One region of the Kitasatospora sp. NPDC088742 genome, then DNA from elsewhere that is predicted to be linked to it. Evidence: riboswitches for the same ligand, from Rfam matches in the RefSeq annotation. Region 1 holds a riboswitch; the other holds the start of a gene.

Region 1 (9,072 bases):
TGCGCGGAGAGCGCGACCGCGGTCGCAGCGGCGGCGGTGAGCACGGTGACCCGTGCGCGGCTCGGCTGCTTGGGACGGCGGTGGGAAGCCAAGGTGACGAACTCCTTAAGCACTCCTGGACGCTCACCCGTTCGGGCGTTAGTCCAGAAAATAGGTTTGACGCCTGACCCTAGTGAGTCAGGACCCGTCGCGCCACTCCCCTACCGGAACGAACTTCCCTACGCACAGCGGCTTTCACGGTACGGACACAAACGCGCCACCCTCTTCTGACCTGGGGTCAGAAGAGTTCACGGCCTGGACAGCCGCCGGAGCAGCAGCATCGAGGAGACCGGGCGCGCTCCCGCCTTCTTCACGCCGTCCGCGACCTCCTTGTCGGTGGAGACCACCACCACCGGACGCCCCTGCGGCTCCGCCCGGACCAGCCGCCGGATCAGCTCGTCCGCCGTCTCCCCGGTCCGGCTGAACCGCACCCGCACCCCGCGCGGCGGCGCCATGATGACCGGCGCGTCCAGGTCCTGGCCGTCGAAGACACAGGTCACCTCGGCCTGGCTGCGCTGGGCCAGCATCGCCAGCCCGCCCAGCAGCCGCATCCGCTGCTGCTCCAGCGGCAGCGTCGGGTACCCGGTCTTGGTCACGTTGTAGCCGTCCACCACCAGGTGGACCTGAGGGATCGCCAGCAGCTGGTCCAGCAGCGCCGGATCGTCCTCCGACAGCGCCCGCCGGGCCACGTCGTGCGGCGAGGCCGAGCCCGGCACCACCGCGTCCACCAGATCGGCCGGATGGAGCTGCGTCACCGGCAGCGCCAGCTCCCGCTGGAGCCCCTGGGCCGACTGCAGCACCGTGTCCAGCAGCAGCCGCAGCCGCATGTCCTCCACGCTGCGGCCCTCCCGGACCGAACGGCGGCCGGTCTCCAGCGCGGCCTCCAGCTCGGTGATCCGGTGCCGCAGCCGCCGCGCCTCCGCCTCGGCCGCGCTCACCTCGGTGGCGGCCGCGCTCCTGGCCTCGGCCAGCTCGGCCTGCGCCTTGCGCGCCTCGGCCTGGGCCCGCCGGGTGTCGCTCTCCAGGCTCCGCACCTTCTTGCGCAGCGACTCCGCCTCGCGCCGGACACCCTCGCCCTCGGCCCGCTGCCGGTCCAGATCGGCCCGGGCCTGCGCCCTGGCCTCCGCGAGCTCCTCCTGGAGCTTCTCCACCAGCCGCTCGGCCTCGGCCGCCGCACCCTCGGCACCGGCCCGCTCGGCCTGCTCACCGGCCTCCGCCACCAGCGCGGCCCAGCCGGCCGGCCGGACCAGGTAGGCGGCGGCGGCCACGTCCATCGGATCGGCCGCCCCCGGCACGCTGCCGGACTCCAGGGCCTTCACCAGATCGGGCTGGCCCAGCCGCAGACGATCGGCTATCCGCTGCCGGAAGGCGGGCTCCGCCTCCAGCGCGGCGGCCAGCGCGGTGGCCGCGTACTTGGCCCGGCGGGCGGGGGTGAACTTGGCGTACTGCCGCAGCGAGGACGGGAGTTCACCGACCGGGAGGCCGCCGAGGGCGTCGGCGGCGATGCCCACCACGCGGTGACGTACGCCCTCCGGGAGCGGCCGGCCCAACTGCTCGGGGGCCTGGTCCGGGGACGGCTCCGGGGGCTGCTCGGCGGTGGGCTCGTGCGTCGCCGGGGTCAGGGCGTCCACGGGCCGGGCGTCTTCGGGCACGGCGGCCGCAGGGGCCGGGCCCGCCGGGGGTCGCTGCCCCTGCGGTTCGGCTGTCCCCCTGGCTGCGTCCACCACGTCCTCGGCTCCGATCCTGCTGCGCGGGGTCCGCACGGCCGGTTGCCGCTGCCCTCAAACACACCGCTCTCTGCAATTGTCGCGGGTACCGTGCCCCGGCCCGACCCGCGCCACACACCGGGCCGGCCGGGGCACCCGCGACCTCAGGAGTCCTGCGGCTCCGCGGTGGCGTCCTCCGCCCCCGGACGGGCCACCAGCTCGACCTGGTCGACCGCGTTGCACCAACGGCAGCGGACCGACTCGACGGTCTCGGCCAGCACCTCGGTCTCCTCCACCTTGGACTCACCGGCCAGGTCGAAGTGGAGGAACTCCACCGTACGGGCGGAGCGCGTCACGTCGAAGCGGGTCAGGTTGCCGCAGAGCGTGCAACGCCAGCGGGTCTCGGCGGTGGGGAGTGCGATGGTCATGTGCCAAGTCCTCTCGTTGGTGCCGCGCGATCGGCGGTCACCCAGGGTCCGGGAGGCCAAGCCTATTGCCTGGCCGGGTGCCCGGGGACCGGCCGTCCGCGATCCGGTCGGACGGCTTCCGGGTCCCCCACATGCAGCAGGCCCGGGTGTGCCCGGCGGAGCGCCGAGGAATGCCTGCACCCATGGCCACCCCCGTCCTCGACCCGCCCGGCGCCCGCGACCTCCGCCCGCCGGAACCGGTCCCCGTGGTCACCTGGACGCTCATCGGCCTCAGCCTGCTGGTCCTTCTGGTCTCCCCGAGCTCCGGGCTCAACCCCCGCTACGGCACCGGCCCGGCCCGGGTCTGCGCCGAACAGCGCTACGAGCAGCGCTGGGGAGCAGTCCCCGCCGAGCTCCTGGCGAACCGTCCGCTGACGGTGGAACAGCTCCGGCAGCTGCCGCCCGCCTCGGCGCAGTGCCCGCCCCTGGCCCCGTCCCCGCACAAGCTGCCGCTGCTCTCCCCGCTGACCGGGCTCTTCGTCCACGCCGGGTGGGCGCACCTGCTGGGGAACCTGCTCTTCCTCTTCGTCTTCGGGCCCGGGGTGGAGCAGCGGTTCGGACGGGTGCGGTTCCTGCTCGGCTACCTGATGGTGGGTCACCTCGCCACCTACGGCTGGGCGCTCGCCCAGGCGGGCGGACCGGAGTCGGTCCGGGCCCTGGTCGGGGCCTCGGGGGCGATCGCCGGGGTGCTCGGCGCCTACCTGCGGCTGTACCCGAGGGCGCGGGTCACCACGCTGGTGCCGGTCCTGCTCTTCCTGCCGCTGCGGTTCCCGGCCTGGCTGGTGCTCGGACTCTGGTTCCTGCTCCAGTGGCTCTCGGTCCGCCAGGAGGGGACGGGGGTGGCCTACGCGGTGCACGTCATCGGTTTCGCCGCCGGGTACCTGGGCACCTGGGCGGCCGTTACGCTGACCCGGAACCAACGGACAGGAGCTTCAGAGTGATCACCGCGATCGTGCTCATCAGGACCAGCGTCGACCGGATCCCCGAGATCGCCGAGGAGATCGCGGCCATCGAGGGCGTCAGCGAGGTCTACTCCGTGACCGGCGGCTACGACCTCGTCGCCATGGTCCGGGTCCGCCACCACGACGACCTCGCCGCGGTCATCCCGGCCCGGGTCAACAAGATCCCCGGCGTCCAGCACACCGAGACCCAGATCGCCTTCCGCACCTACTCCAAGCACGACCTCGAAGCCGCGTTCGCCCTCGGCCTCGACTGACCGGAGCTGGACCGAACAGGGCTGCGCCCGGCAGGGCAGCGACCCAGGGGCGCGAGGAACTGCGCGCAGGGGAACGGCAGCACCTGCAACTGACTGACGGAGCCTCAGTTGCAGGTGAGCCGCCTTGACCACTCTCCTGCCTAGCGCCCCCGGCGGGAGTCCGCGACGCAACGGCCGCCTTCGTTGCGGTAGTTCCAGGCCGCACCGTCGGAGACGAGTTCGCGGACGGCCGCCAGGAAGCGGTCGAGGTGCTCGTCCGGGGTGCCGGCGCCGAAGGAGACCCGGATGGCGTTGAGGCTGCGCTCGCCCGGCAGCGACGGCTCGGGGGCGCCGCACTCGGAGGGCGCCGCCTCCTCCCCGCCGAGCAGGGTCCGCACCAGCGGGTGCGCGCAGAACAGGCCGTCGCGGACGCCGATGCCGTACTCGGCGGAGAGCGCGGCGGAGAAGTGCGAGCTGTTCCAGCCCTGCACCACGAAGGACAGCACACCGACCCGCGCGGCGTCCTCGCCGAACAGGCTGAGCACCCGGACCTCGGGGATCTCGGCCAGGCCGGCCTTCAGACGGGCGATCAGCTCCTGCTCGCGGGCCTCCAGCGCGTCGAACCCGGCCTCGGTCAGCGCCCGGCAGGCGGAGGCGACGGCGTAGGCGCCGATCACGTTCGGGGAGCCGGCCTCGTGGCGGGCCGGGCCGGTCTGCCACTCGACGGCGACGGAGCCGTCCAGCTCGCGGGCCACGGTGCGGCTGGCGCCGCCGCCGGCCAGGTACGGCTCGGCCGCGTCCAGCCAGTCCGAACGGCCCGCCAGGACACCGGCGCCGAACGGCGCGTAGAGCTTGTGGCCGGAGAAGGCGATCCAGTCGACGTCCAGCTCGCGGACCGAGACCCGGTGGTGCGGGGCCAGCTGGGCGGCGTCCAGGACGACCCGGGCGCCGTGGCGGTGGGCGGTCTCGGTCAGTTCGGCGATCGGCCAGAGCTCGCCGGTGACGTTGGAGGCGCCGGTGACGCAGAGCAGGCGGTGCTCGGCGGGCCCCTCCTCAGTGTCACTGCGACGGAGAGCCAGCTCGAAGGCCTCGACCGCCTCGGCGTGCGAGCGGGGGGCGCGCAGGTAGGTGACCTTCAGGCCGTTGTGCGCCCAGGGCAGCAGCGAGGCGTGGTGCTCGGTCTCGAAGGCGAAGACCTCGGTGCCGGCCGGGACGGCGGCGGCCAGCAGGTTGAGCGAGTCGGTGGTGGCGCGGGTGAAGACCACCTGGTCGCCCTCGCGCAGGTCGAGGAACTCCTCGACGGTGCGGCGGCTCTGCTCGAACAGGTCGGTGGAGAGCTGGGAGAGGTAGCCGGCGCCGCGGTGGACCGAGCCGTAGTACGGGGCGTAGGCGGCGACGTCGTCCCAGACCCGCTGGAGCGCCGGGGAGCTGGCGGCGTAGTCGAGCGCGGCGTAGGTGACCTTCTCGCCGGAGGCCAGCGGGACCTGGACGTCGTGGCCGAGAACGGGGAGCGGGGCGCAGGTGCGGGTGGCGATCGACATGGGGGTGCACTCCTCTGACGGTCCGGGACCTCGGGGTGCAGCTGTGCCGCCGACGTCCGCGCTTGCGCTGCGGACGGATCGCCGCAGAGCCCGGTCCTCACCCAGGGCACCCCGCCACGGACGGAGGGTTGCCGGACAGCAAGCTGGGGCTTGTCGCTGTCACTCATGACCTGTCGTGAACTCTAGATGCGCTTCCGGAGAGTGGTCAAACGACGTTCCACTATCTGGACGAGTCAGGGCACGAAGAAGGCCCGGACCATGGTCCGGGCCTTCAACTGGCTTGTCAGGAACGGGTGGTGGCCTCGGCCCAGTTCTTGAGGAGGGTCTCGGCGGCGCCCGAGTCGATGGCCTCAGCGGCACGGGCCATCCCGGCCTTGAGCTGCTCCGGGAGCGGGGCGTCGGTGAGGTCCAGGGCGGTCAGCGCGGCCGCGGAGTTGAGCAGCACCGCGTCCCGGACCGGGCCGTGCTCGCCCGCCAGCAGGCGGCGGACCACGGCGGCGTTGAAGGCCGGGTCGCCGCCGCGCAGCGCCTCGATGCCGACCGGCTCGATGCCGACCTCGCGCGGGTCGAAGGTGGTCTCGGTGACCTGACCGTCCTTCACCGTCCAGACGTGCGAGGTGGTGGAGATGGTCAGCTCGTCCAGGCCGTCGTCGCCGCGGAAGACCAGCGCACTGGCGCCGCGGCGGGCCAGCACCCCGGCGATCAGCCCGGCGAGGCGGGTGTCGAAGCAGCCGATCGCGTGGGCCGTCACCCGGGCCGGGTTGGTCAGCGGGCCGAGGATGTTGAAGGCGGTGGGCACCCCGAGGTCACGGCGGGCCGGGGCCGCGTGCCGCATCGCGGGGTGGAACACCGGGGCCGGACAGAAGGTCAGGCCGACCTCCTCGGCGATCTCGGCCACCCGGCCCGGCGGGACGTCCGGGCTGACGCCGAGCTGCTCCAGCACGTCGGTGGCGCCCGAGGCGGAGGAGGCGGCGCGGTTGCCGTGCTTCACCACCTTGGCCCCGGCAGCGGCGGCGACGATGGCCGACATGGTGGAGATGTTCACCGTCTTGGCGCGGTCGCCGCCGGTGCCGACGATGTCCACCGCCGGGCCGGGGATGGTGAGTTGGACGGCGTGGGCGTACATCGAGTCGACCAGGCCGGCGATCTCGTCGACGGTCTCGCCCTTGGCCCGCAGGGCCACCACGAAGCCGGCCACCTGGACCGGGGTGGCCTCGCCGCTCATGATCCGGTCCATGGCCCAGGCGGCGTCGGCCTGGGTGAGGTTCTCACCGGCGAGCAGTGCGCTCAACAGGTCGGGCCAGGTGCGGGCCATGGCTTGCTCCAGTTCTTCGTACGGGACGTGGACTGGAGCCAGCCTAGCGATCTGACGGACGGCGGTGCGGCGTTGTTCTTCCCTGTGAGACGGCCGCCCGGGGGTTGACGGAACGTCAGTGCCGGAGTGCAGCGCCCACGGGGCTGGGCGCGCAGTTCCCCGCGCCCCCGGAGCCCGCTGCGCGGGGCTCCACTACGCGGGGGTGCGCCGGGCTACGCGGGCTCGCAGCAGCGTGGCTGCGGATTCGGCGAAGGGGACCGGGTCGACCGGGTGGGAGATGGCGGCGTCGGCGCGGGACCAGGCGGCGAGCCAGGAGTCCTGGGGGCGGCCGATGAGGACGAGGACCGGCGGGCAGCCGTAGATCTCGTCCTTGATCTGGCGGGCCACGCCGAGGCCGCCGGCCGGGACGGCCTCGCCGTCGAGGACGCAGAGGTCGATGCCGCCCTTCTCCAGGGCGCGCAGGACGGCGGGCACCGTCGCGCACTCCAGTACCTCGACCTCGGGGAGGTCGGCGGCGGGGCGGCGGCCGAGGGCAAGGGTGACCTGCTCGCGGGTGTTGCGGTCGTCGCTGTAGACGAGGACGGTGAGCGTCTCGTCCGTCGTGTGCGCCATGGGCCCTGCTCCCGGTGCTCGTCCTCTTATATGGGTGGTGCGCGCGCGTCGGCTCGACCGGGCCCGGATGTGATCCGGACCACGTTCACTTCCGGATGCTACTCCGCAGCACCGCCCGTGGAGAGCCCCTCGCGCGATCTCGCCGGGACGAGCCTCCCGCCGACTCACCCGCTCGGGCGACGGAGCGTCACCCGGTGGGCCGAGTCCACCCGGACGGCGGAGGGAACCCGGGCCCCTAGCCGACGGGCCGTCAGACGGCGTGGAGTGACACGCGGAGCGAACGGGTGCGGCACCTTCCGATGAACCATCAGAAAACGGACACCGGGCCGGTGGAGGCGCTCTCCGACGCCCCGTCGGCCGCCATCGGGGCATACCGCACGCACCGGACACTCCGAGGTGGACCCCCCGGCGTGAAGACGGAATAAGGGACCGACATAATGTCCGTCGTGGCGACAGCAACAGCAACAGAAACCGGACACGCGCACGGAGCGGTCAACAGGCCGAACCTCGTCAGCGTCGGAACCATCGTCTGGCTGAGCTCGGAGCTGATGTTCTTCGCGGCCCTGTTCGCGATGTACTTCACCCTCCGCTCGGTCAAGGGGGCTGAGTTCTGGGCCGAGAAGGCCCACGCTCTCAACGTGCCCTTCTCCTCGGTGAACACCACGATCCTGGTGCTCTCCTCCCTCACCTGCCAGCTCGGCGTCTTCGCCGCCGAGCGCGGTGACGTGAAGAAGCTCCGCTCGTGGTTCGTCATCACCTTCGTGATGGGCGCGATCTTCATCGGCGGTCAGATCTTCGAGTACACCGAGCTGGTCAAGAAGGACGGCCTCTCGCTGTCCTCCGACCCGTACGGCACGGTGTTCTACCTGACCACCGGCTTCCACGGCCTGCACGTGACGGGTGGTCTGATCGCGTTCCTGCTGGTCCTGGCACGGACGTACGCAGCCAAGCGCTTCACGCACGAGCAGGCCACCGCCGCGATCGTGGTGTCGTACTACTGGCACTTCGTCGACGTCGTGTGGATCGGCCTGTTCGCGACCATCTACCTGATCAAGTAACCAGCTAGATCAGGTCGCTGGCCGCCGGCCGGAGCCCGACACGATCGCACCGACCGACCGCGTGCGGCCCCGCAGCACCCGTGCAGAACGGGCGCGCGGGGCTCGCTCACCCAGCCGACCAGATCCTGACCCCGGGGTTAAATCCGTGAAAAAGCTCTCAGCACGACGGCGCCACCCACTGGCGGCGCTGCTCGTCCTAATCTTCGCCCTGGCGGCAACCGGGGGACTGTACGCCGCGTTCGCGCCTGCCGAGAAGGCCCAGGCCGACAGCTCGTCGCAGTCGCTCGCGATCGATGAGGGCAAGAAGCTCTTCGCCGTCGGCTGCTCCTCCTGCCACGGCCTCAACGGCGAGGGCACCTCGGACGGTCCGAGCCTGGTCGGCGTCGGCGCCGCCGCAGTCGACTTCCAGGTCGGCACCGGCCGCATGCCGGCCCAGCAGCCCGGCGCTCAGGTGCCGAAGAAGAAGGTCATCTACGGCCAGCCCGAGATCGACCAGATGGCCGCCTTCGTGGCCTCGCTCGGCCCCGGCGCGGCCGTTCCGGCCGAGGAGCAGTACACCTCCACCAACCCGGACGACGTCGCCAAGGGCGGCGAGCTGTTCCGGACCAACTGCGCCCAGTGCCACAACTTCGCCGGCCAGGGTGGTGCCCTGACGCGGGGTAAGTACGCCCCCTCGCTCGAGGGCGTGGAGGCCAAGCACATCTACGAGGCCATGCAGACCGGCCCGCAGAACATGCCCTCCTTCCCGGACACCACCATGCCCGAGGAGCAGAAGAAGCAGATCGTGGCCTTCGTCCGCCACACCACCAACGACGAGCCGAACCCCGGCGGTCTGACCCTGGGCAGCCTCGGTCCGGTGACCGAGGGTCTGTTCGGCTGGATCTTCGGCCTCGGCACGCTCATCGCGGTCGCGATCTGGGTCGCCGCCCACACCACCAAGGCCAAGAAGTCATGAGCCACGACATGTCCAAGGACAACCTGCCGGAGTCGCACGACTCCCACGGCACCGCGGTCGCCACGCACGGCGACCCGTTCGCCGACCCGGGCCTGCCGGCCCACCAGCCGCGCCGCACCGACATCGACGAGCGGGCCGCCAAGCGGGCCGAGCGTCAGGTCGCGACGCTGTTCATCCTGTCGAT
Region 2 (6,503 bases), on a different contig from region 1:
CCGCACGACGTCGAGTGCGGCGGCCTTCTCGCTGACGAACAGGACCGTCCGGCCTTGGTCGAGCAGGCCAGCGATGATGTTGGTGATGGTCTGACTCTTACCGGTCCCCGGAGGGCCGTCCATGATGAAGCTCCGGCCCTCGATGGCCGCAGCCACGCACTGGCGCTGTGACGAATCCGAGTCCAGGACCAGCGGGGCCTGTTCCGGCGGCTGGAGCTGGTCGATGCGGTCGAGTGGCAGCGGTTCGAAGTCGAAAGTGCTCGTGGCCAGGTCCGATGCCCCGCCCAGACCGACGGCGCGCACCAGATGACTCTTCAGGATGAGGGCCCGGTTGTCCTTGAGGTCGCGGTACATCGCCTCCTTGCTGGAGTTGAAGGCATCGAGCACCACCCGGTCGTGAACCGCCCAGCCCTTGCGTCCCGAGGCCTTGCGACGGGCCTGCTCCAGCAGCGCCGGAACGTCGGCAAGGTCGACCTGATCCGGGCTCGGCCAGTCCAGCCCGAGCTCCTCCATCTTGATGGCGAGGGCCGGATTGAAGGTCACCTCCTCGTCGGGGTTCAGCTCCAACAGGTAGGAGTCCCCCTTCCATCGGCGGAGCGTCACCGGCGCCAGGACCAGGGGGGACCGGACGCTGTCGGCCGACGGTGACGGCAGCCACTCGAGGAACCCGATGCCCAGATGCAGCACCCACAGGCCGTAGTCGTTGAACTTCTCCTTCGCGACCGTCACCAGGCGGCGGAGGTGACGGTCCTGCTCCGCCTGGGTCGCCTTGGAGGTGACGAGCGAGAGCCGTTCAGCGGCCCGCCCGGTTCCACTGCGAGAGGCCGGCGTGTCGATCGGCCGACTGCCGGCGAGGGCCTCCGCCGAGCGCGACGGCTTGTCGAACCGGACAGGAAGAAGGGACGAGGCGTCGACGGAGTCGGGAGCCGTTTCCCGGACCGGAGCGAACACGCATCCGGCAGGTAGCGCATCGAGGACGGCGGCCAGATCAGGGGCCGTGATGTCCATGCCGGCCTGGGACTTCGTTCGACGGTAGCTCACCAGTCGGTTGCGGAAGCCGAGATCGATGAGGGCCTTCTGCCAGTGGTCGAGCAGTGCTTCCAGGGGATCGGCACCACGTCGGCCACCGGGACGTCGGTCTTCCAAGCCGGACAACTCCGTTTCTACAGCCACGGGGGAGCGCTGGAGCGCGCTGCACGAGCCTAGTGCGGGCGTGTGCGGGCCACGGCGTTCGTGTCCGATCCGAAACCTGACGCTCCGATAGGGGAATCGGAGCGTCAGGAACGGAGGATGCTCAGGGGACCCGCAGCAGGGTGTCCAGGAAGGGGTTGCCGAAGACGTGGTGGGGGTCGAGGCGGTCGAGGGTTGCGACGGCCTCGTGCCAGTCGGGGAGGGAGGCGGGGATGGTGGTGGTGAGGAGGGTGGGGTCGGACCAGGCGGCGGTTTCGGTGTAGGCCCAGCCCTTGGACCACTCGACGCGGAGGGTGGCGCGGGTGCCGTCGAAGAGGGTGAGGAGGGCCTGTTCGAGGTCGCGGCAGAAGCGGTGGAGGCCGGGGGTGCCGGGGAGGCTGAGGATGTCGAGCCAGAGGGCGGTGTCGCGGTCGGGGTGGGCGGGGTCGGGGCGCAGGGCGGAGAGCAGGGCGGGGCGGGCACCGGGGATGCCGGTGGCGGCGGGGTCGTCGAGGCCGGTGACGCGGATCTCGACGGCGCCGTTGACGGGGTACTCGCCGCGCTGCTGGTACTCCGTCAGGAGGCGTTCGTAGGTGGTGGTGAAGGCGTTGACGGCCCACTGGAGGTCGGCCCGCCGCAGGTGGACGGCGTAGCCGTTGGCGGTGACCCGCAGCGTGGTCGGGCGGACGTACTGGAGCAGGGCCCGGGAGGGGCCCCAGAGGTCGGAGCGCAGGCCGTCGGCGAGCAGGTGGGTGAGGAGTTCGCCGGTGAGCAGGGAGCGCAGCAGGCCGCCGGAGAGCAGGACGTCGGTGAGGTCGCCGGTGAGGCCGATCTTGGTGATGAGGAACTGGAGCTGGCCGAAGACCGGGGCCAGTTCCGGTGTGCCGGAGATCAGTTGGCCGGCCAGGTCGGCGACCGGCTTCGGGATGTTGTCGGAGAAGGGGTAGTTGTACGGCTCGGTGACGCCGCGGGCGGCGAACGGCCGGCCGGGGGTGAGGCGCCAGGTCTTGAGCCAGGGGTACGAGGTGAAGGCGTACCAGATCGCCTCGGCCCGGCCGTCCCGGTCGACGAAGGAGGCGAAGGTGCGGGCGCCGGCCGTCCCCGGGGCGGCGAAGAGTTCGCGGGCCGGGACGTCGACCCGGCTGACGCAGCGCAGCGGGAGGTCGGGCCCGACCCGGAGCACCGCCTCGGTGAGGAAGGCCCGGCCGAGCTGGACCAGCAGCGCGCCGGCCTCGGCCTCGGTGCGGTCGAACTCGCGCAGCAGGTAGCGGCCGGAGGGCTCGTCCCAGACGACGGCGGTGAGCGAGACGACCTGGTTGGAGAGCGAGCCGTAGCCGTGCCCGGCGGGCGCGGTCTCGCCGGCGGCCGGGACGGCGGTGCCGTGGCCGCCGACGGCGAGCACGCCGCCGACGGTGAGGTCGCCGGGGGCGGGGCAGGCGGTGACGCCGAGGCCCTGCTCGGCGAGGCGGGCCAGCAGGTCCTCCATCGCGGCGCCGGTCTGCACCCGGACGGTCGGGGCGCCGGCCACCTGGGCGCCGGTGAGGGTGATCGCGGTGAGGTGGCGGGTGGTGTCGAGGAGCAGGACGCGGGCCGAGGACGGGGTGCCCGCGGCGACGGTGAGCGGGGACCAGCCGTGGCGGTGGCCCTGCGGGCGCAGCCGCCAGCCGTTGACGCGGGCCCAGTCGGCGAGCTCGGCGACCTGCTGGGGGGTGGCCGGATCGCAGACCCAGAGCGGGTCGGTGCGGACCTCTCCGGCCCAGTTCTCGAACACCCGCTGGTACGGGACCAGCCCGGCGGGGAGGCCGCTGGGGGCCGTGCCGACCGCCCGGGCGCTGTCCGGCCCGACGGTGCCGCGCAGCAGCCAGGCCGCACCGGCCGTACCGAGGGCCGCGGCGAGCGTCTGACGGCGCGTCAGTCCACCGGTGGAGTCCTGCTGTTGCCCTGTCGAATGCCCTGCTCGTTGGTCTGTCACGCGGCGACGCTACCAATGTGGATCATCCGACGGGCCGGTTTCGGCCCGGGTGGGGCGGTTCCGGACGAGGTGGGGGGAGGTTGGTCACGGCGGCGCCGGGACTTGATATGGTTCCTCGCGAATCATCCAGAGGGGTGGAGGGACCGGCCCTACGAAGCCCCGGCAACTCCCCGTTCGACCCGGCGTCCGAAGTACGCGCCGTGCCGAGCGGGAGCAGTGCCAACTCCGGCCTGTCGCCACTGTGGCGCGGGGAAGATGAGGAGACACGGTGCTCTCTGTGCTGTCCTTCGCCCGGGCGCTACCCGCCCCGGCCCTTTCGCGTACCCGTTCTGTGTCCGGCGCAGGCATTCGGCCCACTTTTCGCGCGGCCTTCCCTCGCTGACCACCCCCGGCTCCCCGAGCGGAGCCCCTGCGGGCGGATCCACCCATCGCCCGTGGGATCTGAGACGGAGTACACCCATGGAAACCATCAGCGGCGTCGGCGTCCTCGACAAGGTCACCTCGATCCTCGGCACCCTGGAGGCCGGCCCGACCACCCTGGCCGGGCTGGTCGCGGCCACCGGCCTGGCCCGGCCGACCGCCCACCGGCTGGCGGTCGCGCTGGAGCAGCACCGGCTGGTCGCCCGCGACGTCGAGGGACGTTTCACCCTCGGCGCCCGGATCGGCGAACTGTCGGCGGCGGCCGGTGAGGACCGCCTGCTGGCGGCGGCCGGTCCGGTGCTGGCGCACCTGCGCGACATCACCGGGGAGAGCGCCCAGCTCTACCGCCGCCAGGGCGAGATGCGGATCTGCGTGGCCGCGGCGGAGCGGCTCTCGGGCCTGCGGGACACCGTCCCGGTCGGGGTCACCCTGCCGATGCGGGTCGGGGCCGCGGCCCAGATCCTGCTCGCCTGGGAGGAGCCGGAGCGGCTGCACCGGGGCCTCCAGGGCGCCAGTTTCACCGCCACCGCGCTCAGCGGGGTGCGGCGGCGCGGCTGGGCGCAGGCCGTCGGTGAGCGTGAGCTCGGGGTCGCCTCGGTCTCCGCGCCGGTCCGCGGACCGTCCAACCGCGTGGTGGCGGCCGTCACGGTGTCCGGCCCGATCGAGCGGCTGAGCCGTCACCCGGGGGCCCGGCTCGCCCAGGCCGTGGTGGACGCCGCCGAACGCCTGACCGAGGCCGTCCGGCAGTCCTGAGCCCGGCGGTCCTGAGCCCGGCAGTCCTGAGCCCGGCGGTCCCGGGCCCGGCGGTCCTGGGCCTGGCAGTCCGGAGCCCGGCGGTCCTGAGCCCTGAGCCCTGAGGGGTCGTCAGGGGTTCGCTCGACGGACGCGCCGGGCCCGGAGGTACTCGCGTGCCAGCAGGCGGAGCGCGGCGCCCTTGGGCGGCCCGGCCGGGTGCCGGAGCAGGGCCGGGAGGTCGGCCCGGGCGGCGCGGGAGGTGAGCGCGTCCAGGCCGACCATGCAGCGGACCATCGGACGGTGGGCGGGCGGGGCGAGGTCGATCACGGCGCGGCCCTCGGCGAGGGTGCGGTCGGCGTGGTCGAGCTGAGCGGTGATCAGCGCCCGGACGGCCGGACGGTCGGCGGCCCGTTCGAGGTCGGAGCGGGTGACGCCGTGGCGCTCCAGGGCCTCCTGGGGGAGCGTCAGGCGGCCGTCGGCCAGGTCCTCGGCGAGGTCGGCGACGAAGTCGATCCGCTGGGCGGCGTCCAGGTAGGTGCGGCAGGCGGCGCGGTAGTCGCGCTGGTCCCCGTCCGGGCCGAGCAGGGTGGCGACGACCAGGAAGGCGGGCAGCGCGTAGGCGTCCAGGTAGTCCTGGTAGTCCGCCTCGGTGGCGAAGCCGGGGAAGTCGAGGTCGGCGAGGGCGCCGGCCAGGTGCTCCGGCACCAGGGTGCGCAGCGCGGGGTGGGCCTCGACGGTGTGCAGGAACGGCCGCAGCTCGGGGTGTTCGGTCGTACCGGTGGCGAGGGCCCGCTCGACCTCGTGCTCCCACCGCGCGTACGCGGCCCGCCGTCCCTCCGGAGGGCCGCTGTCGAGCAGGGTGTCGGTGCGGTGCATGTAGGCGGTGGCGGCGATCACGTGCGGCACCAGCTTTGCGGGGAGCAGCAGTTGAGCGGCCAGCGCCGCCTCGCGCCGGTACCGCGTCACCTGCCGCCGCTGCCGGGTGTAGTCCTCCCGCAGTCCGGGGTCGGTGATCCCGGCCGCGTCCAACGCCCTCGTCCAGCCACTCACCCCGGGCCCGCCCTCTCCTTGATCGTTTCCGCGAACTCTCCGCGAACCCTAACCGGACCCTCGGAGTTCCGAGGTGTCCGGGTGGCGCCGGGGCGGGGACGATGCGACGGGGCGGCGCGGGCCGCCGGAGGAGGGTGGGGCGTGCGCAGGGTGTGGGTGGTGCTGCTGGCCTTGGCGGCGGCGTTGGTGACGGTGCCGGGGGTGGCATCGGGGGTGGCGTCGGCGGAGCGGGGTGCGGAGCGTCCGGCGTTCCAACTCCCGTTCCCCTGCGGATCGGTGTGGCAGCTGAACACCTGGGGCCACGACCCCGCGCTGGACATGGTGGTGGACGGGAACACCGGCTCGGACGGCCTTCCGGTGCTGGCCTCGGCGGCGGGCACGGTCTCCGCGACCTACCGGGACAACGGCTCCGGCAACACGATCCAGATCAGCCACGGCGGCGGCTGGTTCACCGCCTACTACCACCTCAAGGACGCCCCGGACGCGTACGTGAAGAAGGGCGACCGGGTGGTCGCAGGGGCCGCCATCGGCCGGATCGGTACCTCGGGGGCCTCCAACTGGGCGCACCTGCACTACGAGCAGCGCTACCTCGCCAAGGGCGACTTCACCGACGAGCGCCACCGGGTGCCGTCCCTGCTGGACGGCGTGCGGTACTCGGGCCCGAACGCGAGCTGGACGGGGGTGGCCAGCCACAACTGCGCGGGCGGCCCGCCCGCTTGGCAGGATTGCCCGAGCGGCTACGTCTGCTTCTACGAGGGCCCGGACGGCACCGGTCCGGTCTGCCGCTCCGACTCCGACCAGCCGGTGAGCGGCTGCGGCTTCCGCCGTTCGTACTTCAACAACGGTTCGGTGCAGCCCGGTTACGACCACGTGCAGGTCTCCTTCCAGGGCGGCGGCGGTCTCTGCCTGCACCGCGGCTGGGTGGAGGGCCGGGGCGCGCTGCCGGACGGCGGCAGGGTGGTGGAGGGATTCGTGTGGCGCGGAGAGTGCTGAGACACCGGACGGAGTGCTGACCGGCCGGGCGCCCCGGTGGTGATCGTTACCTGAACGATGTGTTCCGCTCGCTACCCTTCCTCCAGCACAAGTGGGGAGGGGTACCGGCGCGTGTACAGCATCATCGTGGTTCCCGGGCCCGGGATGGAGCCCGGCGAACAGC

Evidence for each region. A riboswitch is a leader RNA that binds a small molecule or an ion and turns the genes downstream of it on or off. The one in region 1 is predicted to bind S-adenosylmethionine.
Region 2: it holds a riboswitch for S-adenosylmethionine, as region 1 does, so the genes downstream of both, ACZ6ZR_RS00895 (IclR family transcriptional regulator) here and ACZ6ZR_RS16075 (aminotransferase class V-fold PLP-dependent enzyme) in region 1, are expected to answer to the same signal.

The regions. Positions count from the first base shown of each region.
Region 1 is NZ_JBVJLD010000017.1:89,157-98,228, forward strand. It holds gene ACZ6ZR_RS16050 (C40 family peptidase) at 1-92, opposite strand, end outside; gene ACZ6ZR_RS16055 (NYN domain-containing protein) at 288-1,661, opposite strand; gene ACZ6ZR_RS16060 (hypothetical protein) at 1,910-2,173, opposite strand; gene ACZ6ZR_RS16065 (rhomboid family intramembrane serine protease) at 2,356-3,153, shown strand; gene ACZ6ZR_RS16070 (Lrp/AsnC family transcriptional regulator) at 3,150-3,428, shown strand; gene ACZ6ZR_RS16075 (aminotransferase class V-fold PLP-dependent enzyme) at 3,569-4,948, opposite strand; SAM riboswitch class IV at 5,002-5,119, opposite strand; gene trpD (anthranilate phosphoribosyltransferase) at 5,232-6,263, opposite strand; gene ACZ6ZR_RS16085 (response regulator) at 6,456-6,875, opposite strand; gene ctaE (aa3-type cytochrome oxidase subunit III) at 7,313-7,933, shown strand; gene qcrC (cytochrome bc1 complex diheme cytochrome c subunit) at 8,079-8,888, shown strand; gene qcrA (cytochrome bc1 complex Rieske iron-sulfur subunit) at 8,885-9,072, shown strand, end outside.
Region 2 is NZ_JBVJLD010000001.1:211,117-217,619, forward strand. It holds gene ACZ6ZR_RS00885 (DUF4011 domain-containing protein) at 1-1,146, opposite strand, end outside; gene ACZ6ZR_RS00890 (cholesterol oxidase substrate-binding domain-containing protein) at 1,295-3,142, opposite strand; SAM riboswitch class I at 3,262-3,404, shown strand; gene ACZ6ZR_RS00895 (IclR family transcriptional regulator) at 3,602-4,315, shown strand; gene ACZ6ZR_RS00900 (phytoene/squalene synthase family protein) at 4,427-5,347, opposite strand; gene ACZ6ZR_RS00905 (peptidoglycan DD-metalloendopeptidase family protein) at 5,489-6,340, shown strand; gene ACZ6ZR_RS00910 (FHA domain-containing protein) at 6,452-6,503, shown strand, end outside.